2 regions of the Streptomyces sp. NPDC090045 genome follow, and region 1 is predicted to be linked to the other one. Evidence: riboswitches for the same ligand, from Rfam matches in the RefSeq annotation. Region 1 holds a riboswitch; the other holds the start of a gene.
The links. Region 1 has a riboswitch for S-adenosylmethionine ahead of thrC (threonine synthase). Riboswitches for the same ligand answer to the same signal wherever they lie in the genome.

Region 1 (10,633 bases):
GGCCATCGGGTTGGCACCGGCGGCCACGTTGCGCAGGCCCTCGCGGACGAGCGCCTGGGCCAGCACGGTGGCGGTGGTCGTACCGTCGCCCGCGACGTCGTCCGTCTTCTTGGCGACTTCCTTGACCAGCTCGGCGCCGATCTTCTCGTACGGGTCCTCGAGCTCGATCTCCTTGGCGATGGAGACACCATCGTTGGTGATCGTGGGGGCGCCCCACTTCTTCTCAAGGACGACGTTGCGACCCTTGGGGCCAAGGGTGACCTTGACGGCGTCGGCGAGCTGGTTCATGCCTCGCTCGAGACCGCGCCGGGCCTCCTCGTTGAACGCAATGATCTTGGCCATCTGAAGTGGTCCTCCCGGACAGCGGTGGATTGCTCCGGACCGCGCCCGCGCCCGCGACGGACGGCCTGAGTGCCCGGCGGTTCCTTCCCGCCGGACCCTGCGGGCCTCACCGACCCGGTCCTCGTTCAGTAGCACTCTCACCGGGAGAGTGCTAACGCCAATGATTAGCACTCGACCCCCTCGAGTGCAAGCGAGTCGGGAGAACGCCCCGCCACTACCGGGCACAGCCCGGGTACACACACGAGGGGCCCGCATCCCGTGTCCAGGATGTGGGCCCCTCGTGTGGTCGTGCAGGTCTTCGTTGAACACTGTGCGTCGGTGGTCGATCGCTCCAGGACTAGCCGAGCGCGAGCTTGACCATGTCCGCCTGCGGACCCTTCTGGCCCTGCGAGATCTCGAACTCGACCCGCTGACCCTCTTCAAGGGTGCGGTATCCGTCCATCTGGATGGCGCTGTAGTGGACGAACACATCCGCACCACCGTCGACCGCGATGAAGCCGTAGCCCTTCTCCGCGTTGAACCACTTGACGGTGCCCTGAGCCATGCCTAACTCCCCTATTACTGGCCCTTGCGCGGGAACGCACTTCGCGTTCCCGGGTCAGAACTTGCGTCGGAACGCGTCGACCGAGGCTGAATGTATCTGCGCGAGTGCTGTCTGCAACAGGTCAATCCGACGAGAATTCTGGACACAGGAAAACATTGAAATAGAGTGAAAATTTGCCATACTCCAGGGCAACTCGGGCCCGACATATCTCGCCAAAGCCCCATACCGCACTTGCATGTTGACCCGATGTCGACCCTCACGCGACCCGTTCATATGCAGCGGGCAAGTCCGGCGGAGGGGACTTCCCCAACTCTACCGCGCCCAATCAAGCAGAATTGCCCCCTCCGCTTTTAGCGGAGGGGGCAATTTCGGTTTGCGCGTGTCACCTATCAGGTGACAAAGAGGCCGAGAGGGCCGAGAGGGTCAGCAACCGCCCGCGACGGCCGGGATGATCGAGACGCCGGCGCCGTCCGGCGTCTTCGCCTCCAGCCCGCCCTCGAAGCGCACGTCGTCGTCGTTGACGTAGACGTTCACGAAACGGCGCAGCTTGCCCTGGTCGTCCAGGACGCGCGCGGCGATGCCCGGGTGGCTCGCCTCCAGGGACTGGATGACCTCGGCGAGGGTCGCGCCCTCGGCGGGCACCTCGGCCTGGCCGCCGGTGTAGGTGCGCAGGATGGTGGGGATGCGGACGTTGACGCTCATGGCGCTACTGCCTTTCCGGTAGAGCAGGGGGAGGTGGTCAGGCCAGGCCGGCGGCGCGGAACGCGTCCAGGCTCGGGCGGATGGTGGCGGTCTGCCCGCTCTCCGCGGCCACCGCCTCCAGGGTCTTGAGGCCGTCGCCGGTGTTGAGGACGACGGTGGTCAGCGTCGGGTCGAGCTGCCCGTTCTCGATCAGCTTCTTCGTCACGCCGACGGTCACGCCGCCCGCGGTCTCGGCGAAGATGCCCTCGGTCTGCGCGAGGATCTTGATGGCCTCGACGACCTGCTCGTCGTTCACGTCCTCGACGAAGCCGCCGGTGCGGCGGGCGATGTCCAGGACGTACGGGCCGTCCGCCGGGTTGCCGATCGCGAGGGACTTGGCGATGGTGTTCGGCTTCTGCGGGCGGACCACGTCGTGACCGGCCTTGAAGGCGGTCGACACCGGGGAGCAGCCCTCGGCCTGGGCACCGAAGATCTTGTACGGCTTGTCCTCGACGAGGCCGAGCTTGATCAGCTCCTGCAGACCCTTGTCGATCTTCGTCAGCTGCGAGCCGGACGCGATCGGGATCACGAGCTGGTCGGGCAGCTGCCAGCCGAGCTGCTCGCAGATCTCGTACGCGAGGGTCTTGGAGCCCTCTCCGTAGTACGGGCGCAGGTTGACGTTGACGAAGCCCCAGCCCTCGCCCAGCGGGTCGCCGATGAGCTCGGAGCAGAAGCGGTTGACGTCGTCGTAGTTGCCCTCGATGCCGACCAGGTCGCCGCCGTACACACCGGCCATGACGACCTTGCCCTGCTCCAGGTCGTGCGGGATGAACACGCAGGAGCGGAAGCCGGCCCGGGCGGCCGCGGCGCCGACGGCGCCGGCCAGGTTGCCAGTGGAGGAGCAGGAGAGGGTGGTGAAACCGAAGGCGCGGGCGGCCTCGACGGCGATGGCCACGACGCGGTCCTTGAAGGAGTGCGTCGGGTTGCCGGAGTCGTCCTTGACGTAGAGCTTGCCGGTGACGCCGAGCTCCTTGGCCAGGTTGGCGGCGTCCACGAGCTTGGTGAAGCCCGGGTTCAGGCTCGGCTTGGAGGCCACGTCCGCGGGGACGGGCAGCAGCGGGGCGTAGCGCCAGATGTTGTTCGGGCCGGCCTCGATCGCGGCGCGCAGGGCCTCGGGGTCACCGGTGGGGAGGTCGTAGGCGACTTCCAGCGGTCCGAAGCACTCGGCGCACGCGAAGATGGGGCCGAGTTCGAAGCGGGTACCGCACTCGCGACAGGAAAGACCGTTGGCAGGTCCGAGATCGACAGAGGTGGCGACAGTCTGTGCAGCCATGATGGCGAGGCCCTTTCTCCTCATCTTCCCCATGGCGCGCTTCGCCATGAGACGGAATTGGCACCTTCCCTAGCCGGGGACCTCGCTGACGTCGCTGACGAGCGATCGCGAGAACCGACTGGAGGGTTGCCGGGGCTTCAACGGGCCGTGTCCCTCTGCCCCTCTGGATGAGCGGTATGGCACCGGCACACGCGCTCTGTGGCGCGCCGGTGCGTTTGTGCGCGGGGACCCCCGGCATGCGGTGGTCCTTCGCGTTGTTCAAGACTGTAACCGAAGGGCCGGGCGGTTGAGACAGCCGTCCGAACCGCGAGATGGATCTCATAACGGCCGATAACGCCGACAAGCAGGGAGTGCTGAGGGTGCTGGAAGAGGTGGAGCGCTGGCTGGCAGACCGCTCCTGGTCAGCCGCCGACCGACCGCTCGACCAGCTGCTCGACCGGAAACGGGCGGCCGGGACCACGGTCAGCGTGGTGCTGCCCGCGCTGGACGAGGAGGCGACGGTCGGCGCGATCGTCGAGGTCATCCGGCGCGAGCTGATCGAGGGACTGCCGTTCCCCCTGGTGGACGAGCTGATCGTGATCGACTCGGGCTCGACCGACCGTACGGCGGAGGTCGCGGCGAAGGCCGGAGCGCGCGTGGTGCACCGCGACGAGATCCTGCCGAGGATCCCGGCGCTGCCCGGCAAGGGCGAGGTGCTGTGGCGCTCGCTGCTGGCCACCAGCGGGGACATCGTCTGCTTCGTCGACGCCGACCTGCGGGACTTCTCCTCCTCCTTCGTCTCCGGGATCGTCGGACCGCTGCTGACCGAACCGGACGTGCAGTTCGTCAAGGCCATGTACGACCGCCCGCTCGGCGACGCCCCCGGCCAGGGCGGCCGGGTCACGGAACTGGTCGCCCGCCCCCTGCTCAACCTGCACTGGCCGCAGCTGGCCGGCTTCGTCCAGCCGCTGGGCGGCGAGTACGCCGTGCGCCGCTCCCTGCTGGAGCGGCTGCCGTTCCCCGTCGGGTACGGGGTCGAGCTGGGCCTGCTGGTCGACGCGCTGCACACGGTCGGGCTGGACGCGCTCGCCCAGGTGGACGTGGGCGTACGCGTCCACCGCCACCAGGGCGGGCAGGCGCTCGGCCGGATGGCCGCGGCGATCTACCGCACCGCCCTGCTGCGGCTGTCGCGCGGGCATCTCGTACGGCCGGAGCTGACGCAGTTCGAGCGGGGGCCGGAGGGCTTCGTTCCGCGGACGTACCCGGTGGACACCGAGGAGCGGCCGCCGATGCTCGGCGTCAAGGAGTACGCGCTGCGCCGCGTGGCGTGACGTCGGCCTGGAAAGTTTGAGCGAGTGCGGGCCGGGCTAGGTTCGCCGCATGGCTTCTCAGGTACTCGTCGCCGCCAACCGCGGCCCCCTCTCCTACTCGATCGATGCCGAAGGCGGCCTCACGGCCCGGCGCGGCGGGGGCGGCCTCGTCTCCGGGCTCTCCGCGGCGCTCGCGGAGCAGCCGAACGCGCTGTGGATCTGCGCGGCACTGTCGGAGGCGGACCGGGAGGCGGTCCGCCGGGGGGTGACCGAGCCGGGCGTCCGGATGCTGGACATCGATCCCACGGTGTACGACGCCGCCTACAACGGCATCGCCAATTCCGTGCTCTGGTTCACCCACCACCACCTCTACGACGTCCCGCGCGAGCCGGTCTTCGACGCGGAGTTCCGGAGGCGGTGGGCCGCGTACGTCACGTACAACGAGGCCTTCGCGCGCGCCCTCGCCCAGGAGGCGGCGGAAGGGGCCCGTGTCCTGGTGCAGGACTACCACCTGGCGCTGGTCCCCGGTCAGTTGCGGGCGCTGCGGCCGGACCTGCGGATCGGGCACTTCACGCACACGCCGTGGGCCTCGTGGGAGTTCATGAACATGATCCCGGACGACATCCAGAGCCAGCTGGTGTGGGGGATGCTCGGCGCGGACCGGCTGGGCTTCCACACGGCGCGGTGGGCGGGCAACTTCGCCGGCGGCGCGAACAGGGACGACCTGGACGGCATCGCGCAGGCGTACTTCCCGGCCGGGCACCCGGAGCGCGGGGTGTGGCACCGCCGGGCGGACCCGGACGGGCAGGGCTACGCGAAGCGCCGGTTCACCGAGGTGACCGCGTACCCCCTCGGGGTGGACGCGGACGAACTGCGGGCGCTGGCGCACCGGCCGGAGGTGGACGAGAAGCTGGCGCAGCTGCGGGCGGAGGTCGGCGATCGCAAGACGATCGCCCGGGTGGACCGGACCGAGCTGTCGAAGAACATCCTGCGGGGGCTGCTGGCGTACCGGGAGCTGCTGACGGTCCACCCGGAGTGGCGCGGCCGGGTCGTCCACCTGGCGTCGGCGTACCCGTCCCGGCAGGACCTGGCGGTGTACCGGGCGTACACGGAGTCGGTGCGGGAGCTGGCGGCGGAGATCAACGAGGAGTTCGGGACGGCGGACTGGCAGCCGGTGCTGGTGTCGGTGCAGGACGACTTCGCGCGGTCGCTGGCGGTGTACCGGATGGCGGACGTGGCGCTGGTGAACCCGGTGCGGGACGGGATGAACCTGGTCGCGAAGGAGATCCCGGTGGTGTCGGAGGCGGGGTGCGCGCTGGTGCTGTCCACCGGGGCGGGGGCGTACGAGGAGCTCCGGGCGGACGCGCTGACGGTGAACCCGTACGACGTGTCGGCGACGGCGGAGGCGTTGCACGCGGCGCTGTCCATGCCGGACGCCGAGCGTGCGGAGCGCACGAAGCGCCTGGCCGCCGCCGCCACGGCCCTCCCCCCGGCCGCCTGGTTCGCAGCCCAACTCACCGACCTGCTCCCCTGAGCCAACCCGGCTGGATTTTGCGCGGAGCGCCCTTCCTCGCCCTCCGGGGGGGGAAGTCGCAGGCTGACGCCGGCCAAATCCAGCCCCGCCGGCGTTTGAGGCGCGGGGTTCGGGGCGGAGCCCCGGTCTTTTAGCCTCGCCGGCGTTTGAGGCGCGGGGGTCCGGGGGCTGGCCCCCGCAACGGCGCCGCGGGCGAAAGCCAAGTGTTCGGCGCCCGCGCCGCTGCTGGGGCTCCGCCCCAGACCCCGCTCCTCAAACGCCGGAGGGGCTGGATTTTGGCCGGCGTTTGAGGCGATCTTTCAGCCCGTCCGGCGTTTGAGGACCGGGGTTCGGGGCGGAGCCCCGGTATTTCAGCTTCGGGCGGCCTTGGCCAAAGCGGTCAGGAAGGTGACCACCTCGGCGGGGCCGGAGAGGACTAGGTCGGCTCGGGAGGCCAGTTCGGGGACTTCGGCCGAGCCGCTGCACAGCAGGAGGCCCGGGAGGCCGTCGGCCCGGCGCTTTTCGACCGCCGAGTACGCCGCCAGGTCCCCCAGGTCGTCGCCCGCGTACAGCACCGCCTCCGCGTCCCGCTCCGCCAGGAACTCCGTCAGGGCGACGCCCTTGTCCATGCCCGGGGGCCGGAGCTCCAGGACCGCCCGGCCCGGCTCGACCATCAGCCCGTGCCGCGCCGCCAGCTCCGCCAGGGGCTCGCGCAGGGCCGCGAAGGCCGCCGCGGGATCCGCGGCCCGCCGGGTGTGCACGGCCAGCGCCCGGCCCTTCTCCTCGATCCAGGTGCCCCGCCAGGCCCCGATGGAGTCCAGGAACCCCGGCAGCTCGGCCCGTACCGCCGCCACCCCGGGGTGCTCGGCCGGGGCGTGCACGATCCCGGTGACCGCGTCCCAGCGCTCCGCGCCGTAGTGGCCGAGGACGACGAGGTGTTCCAGTCCGGGGACGCCGGCGAAGCCCCCGTAGCGGACGGCGACGCCCGCCGGCCGCCCGGTGATCACGGCGACCGAGGCGACCTCGGGGGCGAGCGCGGAGAGGGCCGGGACGGCTCCCGGGTGGGCTCTGGCCTGGTCCGGGTCCGGGACGATGTCGGCGAGGGTGCCGTCGAAGTCCAGGGCGACCACGGACCGGCGGGGTGCGCGGAGCAGGGCTTCGAGTCCCTCGCGTCCGGCTGCGGTGACGGGCATCGGCAAGTCGTGCGGATGGCTCCCCATACGGACGACCCTAACGGCCCGGCCCGGCCACGGCTATGGCACGGGCGGGGGGCTATCGCCGGGCCCGCTGGGCCTCGCGGATCCGCCGCAGCCGGTTGACCGTGCCCGGTGCGTGGGCCAGCGCCCGCGGGTCGTCCATCAGTGCGTTGAGCAGCTGGTAGTAGCGGACCGGGGTCATCCCCAGTCCTTCCCGTATCGCCCGTTCCTTGGCTCCGGGCCCGGGCCAGGTGCGTCCCTCGTAGGCGAGCACCGCGGCCTCCGTGGCCGTCAGCTGCCCGTCGTCCGTCATACGGCCAGATTAACGCCGCCCTCCGACAGAGCCGTGCCCGCTCTGCCGGAGGGCGGCGCCTCGCCGCGTCAGTGCGGGTCCGAGGCCCGTGCCGTCGTGGCGATGTCCTCCAGGACCTTCGCCGGCTGTCCGCCCGGCTGGACGCTCTTGCCGATGTTCTGCTTGATGTCCTCGCTGACGTCCGCCCAGGACTTCTTGCCGACCGGGTACAGCCGCGAGCCGGGCAAGGCCGTCAGGAAGGGCTTCAGCTTGGCCGCCTGGCCGCCGGTGGCGGCCTGCTTGGCCTGGTAGCCGCTGGTGGTGGCCGGCAGCAGGTCGTACTGGTCCGTGAAGGCCGCCACGTTCTTCGGCTGGTACATGAAGTCCAGGAACTTCCCGGACTGCGCGCGGTGGCCGTTCTTGAAGGCCATGACCCAGTCCGCGACGCCCATGGCGGGCTCCGCGGACCCGGTGGCGGTCGGCAGCGGCACCATGCCGAACTTCACGCCCTTGGCCTCGGCCTGCTTCATCAGCGACGGGTGTCCGTTGAGCATGCCGACCTCGCCCTTGGTGAAGGCGTCGAAGGCGGCCTGGCGGTCCAGCTTCCCCGGTTCGACGGGCCCGGTCAGCCCCTGGCCGACCATCTTGTCCCGCAGGAACTCCAGCGCCTTGACGTTGTCGGCGGAGTCGATCGAGTAGGACTCCTCGTTGTCGGTGTAGCCGCCACCGCCCGAGAGCATCCACATCATCGTCTCGGCCTGCGCCTCCTCGCGGCCCAGCGGCAGCGCGAAGGGGGTGGGCACGCCCGCGCCCTTGAGCTTCTTGGCCGCCGCCTCCAGGTCCGCCCAGCTCTTCGGCTGCCAGCCGGCCTTGGCGTCCTTGCCGATCACGCCCGCGTCGGCCAGCAGCTTCTCGTTGTAGAAGAGCAGCCGGGTGCTGGACACGAAGGGCAGCCCGTACTGGACCTGCTTGACCTTGCCCGCGTCCGCGAGCGGTGCGAGGAAGTCGGCCTCGGTCTTCACCGAGAGCAGCTCCGATGCCGAGTACAGCTTGCCGGCGGCCGCGTAGTCGGCGTAGGCGCCGATCTGGGCGATGTCGGGGGCCTTGCCGGCCTTGACCATGTCGGCGACCTTGGCGTCGACCTCGGACCACGAGTAGACGGAGACCTCGACCTTGACGCCCGGGTTGTCCTTCTCGAAGCCGTCGGCGAGGCCCTTCCAGTACCCGGCCGAGGAGTTCTGCGGATTGTCCCCGTAGTCGGCCGCCACGACCCGCAGGGTCACCTCGTTGTCTCCGGTGAGTCCGCCGAGGGCTCCGCAGCCCGTCAGCGTCACGGCAGTCAGGCACAGCGCGGCGCCGGACGCGGCCAGGCTCAGGTAACGGCCCTTCACAGTTCTCGATCCACCCCTTGTTGTACGTACGATCCACGTAAGGTCTACACCACTTTGGCGGCTCGTCCACATCCGGATCCCGACCAGGGCCCGGATTTTGTATGGCCACTCAACAATCCCTCCCAATGGACTAGACCTTTCCCCGCCGAGCACGCGAGACTGTCTCTGTGAAACCCGTGAAACACGTCATCGCCCTCGATGTGGGCGGCACCGGGATGAAGGCTGCCCTCGTCGCCGAGGACGGCACCCTGCTCCACGAAGCGCGCCGGGCCACCGGCCGCGAGCGGGGCCCCGACGCCGTCGTCGAGACGATCCAGGACTTCGCCGCCGAGCTGCTCGACACCGGCCGGGAACGCTTCGGACGGACCGCCTCCGCCGCCGGGGTCGCCGTCCCGGGCATCGTCGACGCCGACCACGGGATCGCCGTCTACGCGGCGAACCTGGGCTGGCGCGACGTGCCGATGCGCACCCTGCTCAGCAGCCGCCTCGGCGGCATCCCGGTGGCCCTCGGACACGACGTGCGCACGGGCGGACTCGCGGAGGGCCGCATCGGCGCCGGCCGCGGCGCCGACCGCTTCCTCTTCGTCCCCCTCGGCACCGGCATCGCCGGCGCCATCGGCATCGCCGGCCGCATCGAGGCCGGCGCCCACGGCTACGCGGGCGAGATCGGGCACATCGTGGTACGCCCGGGCGGCCCGGCCTGCGGCTGCGGCCAGCACGGCTGTCTGGAGACCCTCGCCTCCGCCGCCGCGGTCAGCCGTGCCTGGGCGGCGGCCGCCGGCGACCCCGGGGCCGACGCCGCGGACTGCGCCAAGGCCGTCGAGTCCGGCGACGCGCGCGCCCGGGAGGTCTGGCTGGCCGCCGTCGGCGCCCTCGCCGACGGGCTGGTCACGGCGATCACCCTGCTGGACCCGCGCACGCTGATCATCGGTGGCGGGCTGGCCGAGGCGGGGGAAACCTTGTTCACACCACTACGGACGGCCGTGGAGGAGCGCGTGACGTTCCAGCGGCTCCCCCACATCGTGCCGGCGGCCCTCGGGGACACCGCCGGCTGCCTGGGCGCAGGGCTGCTCGCCTGGGACCTACTCGCCACGGAGGTACCTGCCTGATGTCCGGAAGCGCACACAGCACTGTTCTCTCCGGCGCCAGGGTGGTGCTGCCCACCGGAACCGTGGCCAACGGCCGGGTCATCGTCGACGGCGACCGCATCGCCGGCAGCGCCCACGAGGGCTCGCGGACCGTGGACCTGTCCGGGCACTGGATCGTCCCCGGCTTCGTGGACATGCACAACCACGGCGGCGGCGGCGCCTCCTTCACCTCCGGCACCGCCGAGGACGTCCTCCGAGGGGTCCGCACCCACCGCGAGCACGGCACCACCACCCTGATCGCCTCCACCGTCACCGGCGACCTGGACGAACTGGCCCGGCGCGCCGGGCTGCTCGCCGAGCTCACGCAGCAGGGCGAGATCGCGGGCATCCACTTCGAGGGGCCGTTCATCAACCCCTGCCGCAAGGGCGCGCACAAGGAGGACCTGCTCCGCGACCCCGACCCGGCCGAGGTCCGCAAGCTGATCGACGCCGCGCACGGCACCGCCCGCATGTTCACCCTCGCCACCGAACTCCCGGGCGGCCTGGACTCCGTACGGCTGCTGGCCGAGCACGGGGTGATCGCCGCGATCGGGCACACGGACGCCACGTACGAGCAGACGCGCGCCGCCATCGACGCGGGTGCGACCGTGGCCACCCACCTCTTCAACGCGATGCCGCCCCTCGCCCACCGCGAACCCGGCCCGATCGCCGCGCTGCTGGAGGACGAGCGGATCACCGTCGAGCTGATCAACGACGGCACCCACCTGCACCCGGCCGCCCTGGAACTGGCCTTCCACCACGCGGGCGCGCACCGCGTGGCCCTGATCACCGACGCGATGGACGCCGCCGGCTTCGGCGACGGGACCTACCACCTCGGCCCGCTGGAGGTCGAAGTCAAGAAGGGTGTGGCCCGGCTCGTGGAGGGCGGTTCCATCGCCGGCTCCACGCTGACCCTGGACACCGC
Region 2 (10,633 bases), on a different contig from region 1:
GCCTCCAGCTCCACGCGCACGTGCTCGCCGCCGGTGCGCTGCAGTTCCCGGGCGTGGGCCAGCTCCTCGCGCAGCCGCTCCAGCTCGCGCCGGGTCTCCTCGCCGACCCGCTCGGCGTCGGCGCGCTGCGCCTCCTCGCCCGCGGCGGCCACCAGCTTGACCCAGCCGGCCGGCCTCAGGACGAACGCGGCGGCCGCCACGTCCAGCGGATCCGCGGCGGCGGGCGGCGCACCCGACTCCAGGGCCGCGGCCAGCTCCGTCTGCGCTTCGCGCAGCTTCTCGGCGACCCGGCTGCGGAACACGGTGTCGGTCTCGACCGCCGTGGCCATGGCGTTGCCCGCGAACTTGGCGCGCCGGGTCGGGGTGAAACGGGCGTACTGGCGCAGCTGCGCCGGCAGGTCCGCGACCGTCAGCGCGCCGAAGGCGTCCGAGACGAGCGCGACGACCCGCCGCCGCACGCCTTCCGGCAGTGGGCGGTCGAGCGCCTCGGCGGCGTCGCCGGCCGCGTCGGCCGGCTCAGCGCCGCTTGCTGGCTCCACAATCCGTCACCCCTACCGTGATCTACGTGTGGGCACGCCTCCGTCAGGAGTCCGCGCCCGGCCTGTCCACGAGCTCGATCTGGTCCACCGCGTTGCACCAGCGGCAGCGGACCGACTCGATGGTCTCATTGACCACCTCGCGCTCCTCGACCTTGGGCTCCCCGGCGAGGTCCAGGTGGACGTACTCGACGACCTTCGACGAACGGGTGACGTCGAAGCGCGTGAGGTTGCCGCACAGGGTGCAGCGCCACCGGGTGGTGCCGGTCGGCAGGGGAACCGTCATCAGGCCGCTCTCTCCTTCGTAGCTGATTCAATTAAAGCCGTCCGCGCCGCCGTCCGCGCCGCCGTCCACGCAGCTCTCCGTGTCTGTCGGCGTATCTCGGCGTACACGGCGGACCGCAGCTCGTAACCCTACGGCCTGCCACCGTCTCAGGTGGGTCCCGTTGCGTCATGCTCTGTCACATGATCGTAAGGTGGCGGGCCGTACGCGAGGCTGCCCGGGGACCGGTGGTCACCCATGCGCTGATCGCGGGCTGCGGTGTGGTGTTCGTACTCGGCCCTGCCTCGGGGCTCAACCCGGTCTACGGGACGGGCGACGAGCTGCTGGCCGCCGGGACCGCGTACTTCCGGCGCTGGGGCGTGGTCCCGGACGAGCTCTTCACGGGCACCCCGCGTGCCTGGCTGACCCCGCTGACGGCCCTGTTCATCCACGGCAGCTGGCTGCACCTGCTCGGGAACATGCTCTTCCTCTACGTCTTCGGGGCGATGGCGGAGGAGCGGATGGGCCGCCCGGCGTTCCTCGTCTTCTACATCTGCACGGGATACGTGGCGCTGGCGGCCTACGCGGCGGCCAACGCGGGGTCCCCGCAGACCCTGGTGGGGGCGTCCGGAGCGATCTCGGCGGTGCTGGGCGCCTTCCTCTACCTGCTCCCGCGGGCGAGGGTGACGAGCCTGTTCCCCTTCTTGTTCTTCCTGCCGCTGCGGTTCCCGGCGTGGCTCGTGCTGCTGTTCTGGTTCGCCCTCCAATGGGTGGCCGCGCACCGGGCGGAAAGCGGCCCCGGGGTCGCGTACCTGGCCCATCTGGTGGGCTTCTCGGTCGGCTTCCTCTACGCGTGGGCCCGCTATCGGGGTGCGACTAGAGTGAGGCGACCAGCGACGGCCACCGAGGGAGACAGCCAGCCGTGATCACCGCGATCGTGCTCATCAAGACCAGCGTGGACCGCATCCCCGAGATCGCCGAGTCCATCGCCGCGCTGGACAGCGTCAGCGAGGTCTACTCCGTCACGGGAACGTACGACCTGATCGCGCTGGTCCGCGTGGCCCGCCACGAGAACCTGGCGGACATCATCCCCGGCCGCATCAGCAAGATCCCGGGCGTCGAGGCGACGGACACCCACGTGGCCTTCCGCACGTACTCCCAGCACGACCTGGAAGCGGCGTTCGCGATCGGTCTCGACGCGTAACGCCTCCGGCGCGGCCCGCGGCTTCCTGTCGGCCCCGGCTTCGCGACGCCTCAAACGCCGGCGGGGCTGGGGTGGTGCCCCGGAGCGGAACCCATAGGCCCGGGCCGTCCGCGGGGTCCCTCCGGGACGTCTCCTCGTCGTCGCGCCTGCGGGCCCGTCACGGCCGCTGAGGGCGGTTGCGCGCTCCTCCTGCGGGGACGCCCCTGCACGCCCCCGCTCCCCCAGCCGCCTGAGGCAGACCGGGCCGGGTAAATCCAGCCCCGCCGGCGTTTGAGGCGTGGGGGTCCCCCCGGACGGAGTCTGGGGGAGGGTCCGGGGCGGAGCCCCGGGGGACGGCGCGGCGCGGTCAGACGGCGGGGACGCAGCGGCCTTCCTCCGTGCGGTACTGCCACTTGGCTCCGTCCGCGACGAGCTCCTTCACCGCACGGACGAAGCGGTCGACGTGCTCGTCGGGGGTGCCGGCGCCGAAGCTGACGCGGATGGCGTTGAGGGAGCGCTCGCCCGGGGCGGCCTCGGGGGCCCCGCACTCGCCCTGCGTCTGCGGCTCGCTGCCCAGCAGGGTCCGCACCAGCGGGTGGGCGCAGAACAGGCCGTCCCGTACGCCGATCCCGTACTCCGCGGACAGCGCGGCGGCGAAGTGGGAGCTGTTCCAGCCGTCCACGACGAAGGAGATGACGCCGACCCGCGGGGCCTCGTCCCCGAAGAGGGACAGCACGCGGACCGCCGGCACCTCCGCCAGGCCCTCGCGGACCTTCGCGATGAGGTGGCGCTCGCGCGCGACGAGGCTGTCGAAGCCGGCCTCGGTCAGGGCCCGGCAGGCCGAGGCGATGGAGTAGACGCCGATGACGTTCGGGGAGCCGGCCTCGTGGCGGGCGGCCGTGGTGTGCCACTCGACGTCCACGCCGCCGTCCTCGCGCCGGGCGACCTTGCGGGAGGCGCCACCGCCCGCGAGGTACGGCTCGGCCTGCTGCAGCCAGTCCGCGCGGCCTGCGAGCACGCCCGAGCCGAAGGGCGCGTAGAGCTTGTGCCCGGAGAACGCGACCCAGTCCACGTCCAGGTCCTGGACCGAGACGGGGTGGTGCGGAGCCAGCTGGGCGGCGTCGAGCACGATGCGGGCGCCGTGGGCGTGCGCGGCGGCGGCGAGTTCCTTCACCGGCCACAGTTCACCGGTGACGTTGGAGGCGCCGGTGACGCAGACCAGGGCCGGCCCGTACGGCTCCCGGTCGGCGAGGGCCCGCTCCAGGGTGGCGACGGCCTCGTCCGGGGTGCGCGGGGCGTTGAGGTACGTGACCTGCGCGTTCGACCACGGCAGCAGCGAGGCGTGGTGCTCGGTCTCGAAGACGAAGACCTGGCAGCCGGCGGGGAGCACTGCGGCGAGCAGGTTGAGGGAGTCGGTGGTGGACCGGGTGAAGATCACCTGGTCGGCGGGGCGGCAGTCGAGGAACTCGGCGACCGTGACCCGGCTCTGCTCGAAGAGGTCGGTGGAGAGCTGCGAGAGGTACCCGGCGCCGCGGTGCACGCTGCCGTAGTACGGGGCGTAGGCGGCCACGTCGTCCCAGACCCTCTGGAGCGCCGGGGCGCTGGCCGCGTAGTCCAGGGCCGCGTAGGTGACCTCGCCGCCGGTGACGAGCGGGACGGTGACGTCCCGGCCGAGCACCGGCAGCGGCTCGGCACAGGCGGGGTCCACGGCGGTGGCGGTGGTGGCGACGGCGGCGTTCAGGAATGCGGACATGGCGGTATCTCCCGGCAGGCAGGGCTGAATGGCTTCGGTGTGTCCGTACGCGGGTACGGCCCTGCGGCCGTCCGGGGTACGGGAGAGCCCTCGGGCCGGACCTGACGGCCGGCGGGGTACACGGAAGTGACCCTGGTCCGAGGGGTGAAGTAGGGGCGGAGTCGCCCTATCGCATTCGCTTGCTCACGGAAAAAGCTCCTCGAGAAGACCAGGACCCCTGGTGTCGAGGGATCCGCGCTTGCCGTAGGCCTTGCTGCCTACGACCTGGTCATCACCCGGGGCACCCCGCCACGGAAGGAGGGTTGCCGGACAGCAAGCCGGGGCCTAAACGCTGTCACTCGTGACCTGGTCAGCATCCTGCCACAAGATCCCCCGCGCGCAAGACCCCGGTCCGCATGGCGGACCGGGGTCTTGGCTCGAAACGATCGGCCGGGTCAGGCGTTGCTGGCCGCCACCCACCGCTCCAGCGCCGCGCGTGCCGCGCCCGAGTCGATGGACTCCGCCGCGCGGACGGTACCGGCGGCGAGTTGCTCCTCCAGCGTGCCCGTACCGGGGTCCAGGGCCACCAGGGCCGCCGCCGAGTTCAGCAGCACGGCGTCGCGGACCGGGCCGGTCTCGCCGGCCAGCAGGCGGCGGGCCACGTCCGCGTTGTACGCGGGGTCGCCGCCGGACAGCGCCGAGACGTCGACCAGGTCGATGCCGATGTCACGCGGGTCGAAGACCTGCTCCGCCACCTTGCCGTCCCGGACCCACCACACCCGCGAGGTCGCCGTCGTGGTCAGCTCGTCCAGGCCGTCGTCGCCGCGGAACACGAGCGCGGAGGAGCCCCGTTCGGCGAGCACGCCCGCGATGATCGGGGCCATCCGGGGGTCGGCCACGCCGGTCGCCTGGGCGCGCACCCGGGCCGGGTTGGTCAGCGGGCCCAGCGCGTTGAAGAAGGTCCGGATGCCCAGTTCCTTGCGGGCCGCGGCCACGTGCCGCAGCGCCGGGTGGAACTTCACCGCGAAGCAGAAGGTGATGCCGGCCTCCTCGGCGACCTCCACGACCCGCGTCAGGCTGAGGTTGAGGTTCACCCCGAGCTTCTCCAGGACGTCCGAGGAGCCGCTCGCGGAGGAGGCGGCCCGGTTCCCGTGCTTGACGACCTTGGCGCCGGTTCCGGCGACCACGACCGCCGACATCGTCGAGATGTTCACCGTTTTGGCCCCGTCGCCGCCCGTGCCGACGATGTCCACCGTCCGGCCGGGCACCTCGATCAGGTTGGCGTGCTCGTACATGGCCCGTACGAGGCCGTTGATCTCCGCGACCGTCTCCCCCTTCGCCCGCAGCGCGACGGTGAAGCCGGCGATCTGGGCGTCGGTGGCCTCCCCGCGCATGATCCGGTCCATGGCCCAGGCGGTGTCGTCGGCGCGCAGGTCCTGGCCGGTCAGCAGGGCGTCGAGGACGCCCGGCCAACCACGGGCCGCCACGCTGTCGCCGCCTGCCGGGGTCGCAACGTTCATGGTCCGCTCCTGCTACTCGTCAAGGTTTCCACGTCGAATGGGAAGGGGTTCAGCCTATCCAGCCCGGAACACGGCAAAGAGCCCCGTCCAGACACTGGACGGGGCTCTCGCCGTGGCGACACCAGGACTGACCTGAATCAGTCCCTCATGCGATGGTGCAGGGGATCAGTGGTGGCCGTGGCCGGCCTGGATCTCCTTGTACTCCTCCACCGTGGGCTTCGGAATCTGGTTGTTCTCGCCGTAGAAGCCCTTGCTGAGCTTCGCGCGCAGCTTCTCGGCGGCCTTCACCTTGCGCTCGACACCGTTCTCGTCGACCGTCGGGCCGATCTCGATCGGCTGGTACTGCTCGTGCGCGGTGAGGGTGTGCAGCTGACCCGCCGGGAGCGGCTCGTGGACCTCGACGAACTCACCGTGCGGCAGACGCTTGATGATGCCGGTCTCGCGACCGTGCAGCACCTTGTCGTGGTCCCGGCGCTGGAGGCCGAGGCAGATCCGCTTGGTGACGATGAAGGCGAGGACCGGGACGACGAAGAAGCCGATCCGGACGAACCAGGTGATCGAGTTGATCGACAGGTGGAAGTACTGGGCGAACATGTCGTTGCCACCGCCGATGAGGAGCACGATGTACTCCGCGATCCAGGCGACACCGAAGGCCGTACGGGTCGGGACGTTGCGCGGGCGGTCCAGGATGTGGTGCTCGCGCTTGTCCCCGGTGACCCAGGACTCGATGAACGGCCAGACGGCGATCGCGCCCAGCACCAGCGGGAAGAGCAGCAGCGGGATGAACACGCCCAGGACGAGCGTGTGGCCCCACAGGTTGATCTCCCAGCCGGGCATGGCACGGATCAGGCCTTCCGGCATACCCATGTACCAGTCGGGCTGCGCACCGGTGGACACGTGGTCCGGGCGGTACGGGCCGAGCGCCCAGATCGGGTTGATCGTCGCGATGGCCGAGACGGCCGCGATGACACCGAAGACCAGGAAGAAGAAGCCTCCGGCCTTGGCCATGTAGACCGGCAGCAGCGGCATGCCGACGACGTTGTTGTTCGTCTTGCCGGGACCCGCGAACTGGGTGTGCTTGTGGTAGAAGACCAGGATCAGGTGGGCCACGAGCAGGCCCATCATGATGCCGGGCAGCAGCAGGATGTGCACCGAGTAGAACCGCGCGACGAAGTCGCCGCCCGGGAACTCCCCGCCGAACAGGAACATCGACAGGTACGTGCCGACGACCGGGACGGACAGGATGGCGCCCTGCATGAAGCGGACACCGGTACCCGAGAGCAGGTCGTCCGGCAGCGAGTAACCGGTGAAACCGGTGAACATGCCGAGGACCAGCAGCAGGAAGCCGAAGATCCAGTTGACCTCACGCGGCTTGCGGAACGCGCCGGTGAAGAAGACGCGCATCATGTGCACGACCATGGCCGCGACGAAGATCAGCGCCGCCCAGTGGTGGATCTGACGGATCAGCAGGCCACCGCGGACGTCGAAGCTGATGTCGAGCGTCGAGGCGAAGGCCTCGGACATCATGACGCCCTGCATCGGCACGTACGAGCCGTGGTACACGACCTCGTTCATGCTCGGGTGGAAGAACAGCGTCAGGTACACACCCGTGAGGATGATGATGATGAAGCTGTAGAGGCAGATCTCACCCAGCATGAAGGACCAGTGGTCCGGGAAGATCTTGCGCATGTTGGCCTTGGCCAGGCCGTAGATGCCCAGGCGGCCGTCCGCCCAGTCCGCTACGCGCTCGCCGGCCGGCGCTTTGCGCTCGTTGTTGTCGCTGGTGCTCATCCGCGCTCCCAGAATGCAGGACCGACGGGCTCTTCGAAGTCGCCGAGCGCTTCGAGGAAGCCTTCGTCATTCACGCCGATCCGCAGCTGCGGAAGCGCGTGACCGGCCGGGCCGAAGATGACACGGGCGCCGTCGGAGAGGTCGAAGGTGGACTGGTGGCACGGGCAGAGCACGTGGTGCGTCTGCTGCTCGTACAGGCTGATCGGGCAGCCGACGTGGGTGCAGATCTTGGAGTAGGCCACGATCCCGTCGTGGGACCACTCCAGTTCCTTCTTGTCCTTGATGTCCTCCGGCTGGATACGGACGATCATCAGGGCGGCCTTGGCGATCTGGACCTGGAAGTCGTGCTGCTCCTCCTCCAGGCCTTCCGGCCTGACGAAGGTCAGCGACCCGACGAGCACGTCCTCGGGACGCAGCGGCTCGTTGGTGTTGTCGTTGATGAGCAGCTTGCCCTTGGCCCACACGGTCTTGCGCAGCTTCTGCTCGGGCAGCGGGCCCAGGTCGCGCATGATCATGACGGCGGAGAGCGGCAGCATGGCCAGCGCACCGAGCATCGTGTTGCGGATCAGGGGCCGACGGCCGATGCCGGACTCGCTCGCGCCGTCGCGGAAGTCCTGCAGGACCTGGGCCTTGACCTCCGGCGGAGCGGCGATCTCGTGGCGCTCGGCGGCGACCTCCACGTCGGACATCAGGGTGCGGGCCCAGTGGACCGCGCCCGCGCCGATGCAGAAGAGGGCCGTGCCCAGCGTCATGCCCAGGGCGAAGTTGAGCGCGCTCACCTTCCCGATGGGGAAGATGTAGACGATCTTCCCGACCGGGAAGATCACGTAGGACGCGATGAAGCCGATCGTGGCCAGCATCGACAGCGTGAACAGCATCGCGACGGTGCGCTCGGAGCGCTTCGCCGCCCGCTCGTCGATGTCCTGGATACGCGGCTTGTGGACCGGGAGGCCCGGGTCGGCGAACGGGTCGTCCGCGACCGCTACGGCACCGTGGTGCGCGTCGCCCTGCTCGCTCGGCAGGTGCTTCTCTTCGGGAATCTCTTGGCTACTCATGACTTCTTGGCCTTAGCGGTGTGGGCCGCGACCCAGACGGCGACAGCGATCAGCGCACCCAGGGCGAAGATCCAGCCGAACAGACCCTCGGAGACGGGGCCGAGGCCACCGAGCTTCAGGCCGCCAGGGCTGACCGACTTCTCGCCGTTCACGTTCTGGAGGTACGCGATGATGTCCTTCTTCTGCTGCTCCGGCATGGTCTGGTCCGGGAAGGAGGGCATGTTCTGCGGGCCGGTCTGCATGGCCTCGTAGATGTGCTTCGGGTCGACGCCCTCGAGGTTGGGGGCGTACTTGCCGTTCGTCAGCGCGCCGCCCTCACCGGTGAAGTTGTGGCACTGCGCGCAGTTGTTGCGGAACAGCTCACCACCCCTGGCGATGTCGGCCCCTGCCGGGTCGTACTGCTTTGCGGTCGGCGTGATCGGACCGGCGCCGAGGGACGCGATGTACGCCGCCAGCTGGTCGATCTGCGCCTGGGTGTAGATGGCGGGCTTCTTCGGCACCTGGGCGCCGGGCTGCTGGGCGGGCATGCGGCCCGTGCTCACCTGGAAGTCGACGGCCGCGGAGCCGACGCCGACCAGGCTGGGGCCGTCGGAGGAACCCTGACCATCGGTTCCGTGGCAGCTTGCGCAGCCCACGGCGTAGAGCTTCTTGCCCTCCTCGATGGCGAGGGACTGGGCGGTTTCATCGGCCTGCGCCTTGCCCGCGGGAGCAAAGGCGGCGTACAGCCCCCCAGTGGCCGCCAGCGCGAGGAGTAGAACGACGACCGCCGCCAGCGGATGGCGTCGTCGTGCGGAGAGCTTTTTCACGGATTACCCCGGTGTCAGGATCTTCTGCGTCGGTGTGTCTGGATGGAGTGCCGGGTCTTGCCCGGTGACGTGTTCGCTACTTGATCAGGTAGATCGTGGCGAAGAGGCCGATCCAGACGACATCGACGAAGTGCCAGTAGTAGGACACGACGATGGCCGACGTGGCCTGTTCGTGGGTGAACCTCTTGGCCGCGTACGTCCGGCCGAGGACCAGCAGGAAGGCGATGAGGCCGCCCGTCACGTGCAGACCGTGGAAGCCGGTGGTCAGGTAGAAGACCGAGCCGTACGGACCGGACGAGAGGCTCATGCCCTCGTGCTTGACCAGCTCGGTGTACTCGAACACCTGGCCGCCAATGAAGATCGCACCCATGACGAACGTGATGATGAACCACGTCCGGAGCTTCTTCACGTCACCGCGCTCGGCGGCGAATACGCCGAGCTGGCAGGTGAGCGAGGAAAGCACCAGGATCGTCGTGTTCGTCGCCGAGAAGGGCAGATTCAAGGCCGAAGCCTGCTCTGTCCAGTACTCGGGTCCTGTCACGGATCGCAGGGTGAAGTACATCGCGAAGAGGGCCGCGAAGAACATCAGCTCGGAACTCAACCAGATGATGGTTCCGACGCTGACGAGGTTCGGCCGGTTGACCGTCGGGTGCGCGTGCCCGGTATCTACTGTCGTTGCTGTCGCCACGACCGACATTATGTCGGTCGCTTATCCCGCCCTCACCCCGGGGGGTGCCGTTCGGAGTGTCAGCGGCGTGTGCAAGGCCCGAACGGCCCATCAGATGACCTCGGTGGGATGTCCCGTGCACATGTCCGAACCGATGTTGACAACGCATCGGGAGGAGTAGCATCCCGCGCAACATCAACGTGATTCACGTGACACGTGGAGGAACGAAATGCGGGCGACTGCGCGGGTTCTGGTCTACAGCGACGACTCGGGCACCCGGGAGCAGGTGCGGCTGGCGGCCGGACGCCGTCCCGCCGCGGACCTGCCGCCGGTGGAGTTCGTGGAGTGCGCGACGCTGCCGGCGGTCCTGACGGAGCTGGACGCGGGCGGCGTCGACGCCTGCGTGCTCGACGGCGAGGCGGTTCCGGCCGGGGGCATGGGCGTGTGCCGGCAGATCAAGGACGAGATCTTCCGTTGTCCGCCGGTGCTGCTGCTGATGGGGCGCCCCCAGGACGCCTGGCTGGCCACGTGGAGCCGCGCGGACGCCGCCGTGACCCTTCCGGTGGACCCGGTGGAGTTCGCGGAGGCCCTGGCGGGCGTCCTGCGCACCCGGCTCTCCTCGTCGGCCGCCTGACGGAGCGCCTGTGGGCCCACGGCCTTCCCGTGGGCCCACAGTGCGCTTCCCGTCACACGGTGGGCCGGAGGCGGGCCTGGTCCATCGGGTTGCGGCCTTCCTGGGTGCCCTTGAGGAGGGCGCTGCCCTGGCGCCAGTCCTTCCAGTCCATGTTCCAGTCGCCGAACCCGTTGCCGAAGATGTCCATGTCGTCGCCGATGCTGTTGATCACCTGGACGATGTCGCCCTCGGTGATGTTCTCGTAGAACCAGGCGGCGTTGCCCGTGCTCATGCCGGTGCAGCCGTGGCTGACGTTCTCGTAGCCCTGGGAGCCGACGGACCACGGCGCGGCGTGGACGTATTCACCACTCCAGGTGACGCGGGTGGCGTAGTAGACGGGCAGGTTGTAGTACTCGCTGCCGCCGATGCCGACGGTGTCGCCGCGCATCTGGACGAAGTACTGCTTGC

Region 2: another riboswitch for S-adenosylmethionine. It lies ahead of ACIPYQ_RS03910 (aminotransferase class V-fold PLP-dependent enzyme); the one in region 1 lies ahead of thrC (threonine synthase).

What each region holds. Positions count from the first base shown of each region.
Region 1 covers NZ_JBIVFA010000005.1:351,295-361,927, forward strand. Annotated here, with positions in the region: gene groL (chaperonin GroEL) at 1-342, opposite strand, end outside; gene ACIPYQ_RS17010 (cold-shock protein) at 680-886, opposite strand; gene ACIPYQ_RS17015 (MoaD/ThiS family protein) at 1,310-1,588, opposite strand; gene thrC (threonine synthase) at 1,626-2,900, opposite strand; SAM riboswitch class I at 2,918-3,074, opposite strand; gene ACIPYQ_RS17025 (glucosyl-3-phosphoglycerate synthase) at 3,260-4,210, shown strand; gene ACIPYQ_RS17030 (trehalose-6-phosphate synthase) at 4,260-5,723, shown strand; gene otsB (trehalose-phosphatase) at 6,074-6,922, opposite strand; gene ACIPYQ_RS17040 (DUF3263 domain-containing protein) at 6,975-7,211, opposite strand; gene ACIPYQ_RS17045 (extracellular solute-binding protein) at 7,280-8,566, opposite strand; gene ACIPYQ_RS17050 (ROK family protein) at 8,758-9,690, shown strand; gene nagA (N-acetylglucosamine-6-phosphate deacetylase) at 9,690-10,633, shown strand, end outside.
Region 2 covers NZ_JBIVFA010000001.1:847,201-857,833, reverse strand. Annotated here, with positions in the region: gene ACIPYQ_RS03930 (NYN domain-containing protein) at 1-542, opposite strand, end outside; gene ACIPYQ_RS03925 (hypothetical protein) at 583-822, opposite strand; gene ACIPYQ_RS03920 (rhomboid family intramembrane serine protease) at 1,002-1,724, shown strand; gene ACIPYQ_RS03915 (Lrp/AsnC family transcriptional regulator) at 1,721-2,002, shown strand; gene ACIPYQ_RS03910 (aminotransferase class V-fold PLP-dependent enzyme) at 2,349-3,734, opposite strand; SAM riboswitch class IV at 3,964-4,080, opposite strand; gene trpD (anthranilate phosphoribosyltransferase) at 4,169-5,233, opposite strand; gene ACIPYQ_RS03900 (cytochrome bc complex cytochrome b subunit) at 5,399-7,024, opposite strand; gene ACIPYQ_RS03895 (Rieske 2Fe-2S domain-containing protein) at 7,021-8,079, opposite strand; gene ACIPYQ_RS03890 (c-type cytochrome) at 8,076-8,885, opposite strand; gene ACIPYQ_RS03885 (heme-copper oxidase subunit III) at 8,962-9,582, opposite strand; gene ACIPYQ_RS03880 (hypothetical protein) at 9,782-10,186, shown strand; gene ACIPYQ_RS03875 (Ig-like domain-containing protein) at 10,239-10,633, opposite strand, start outside.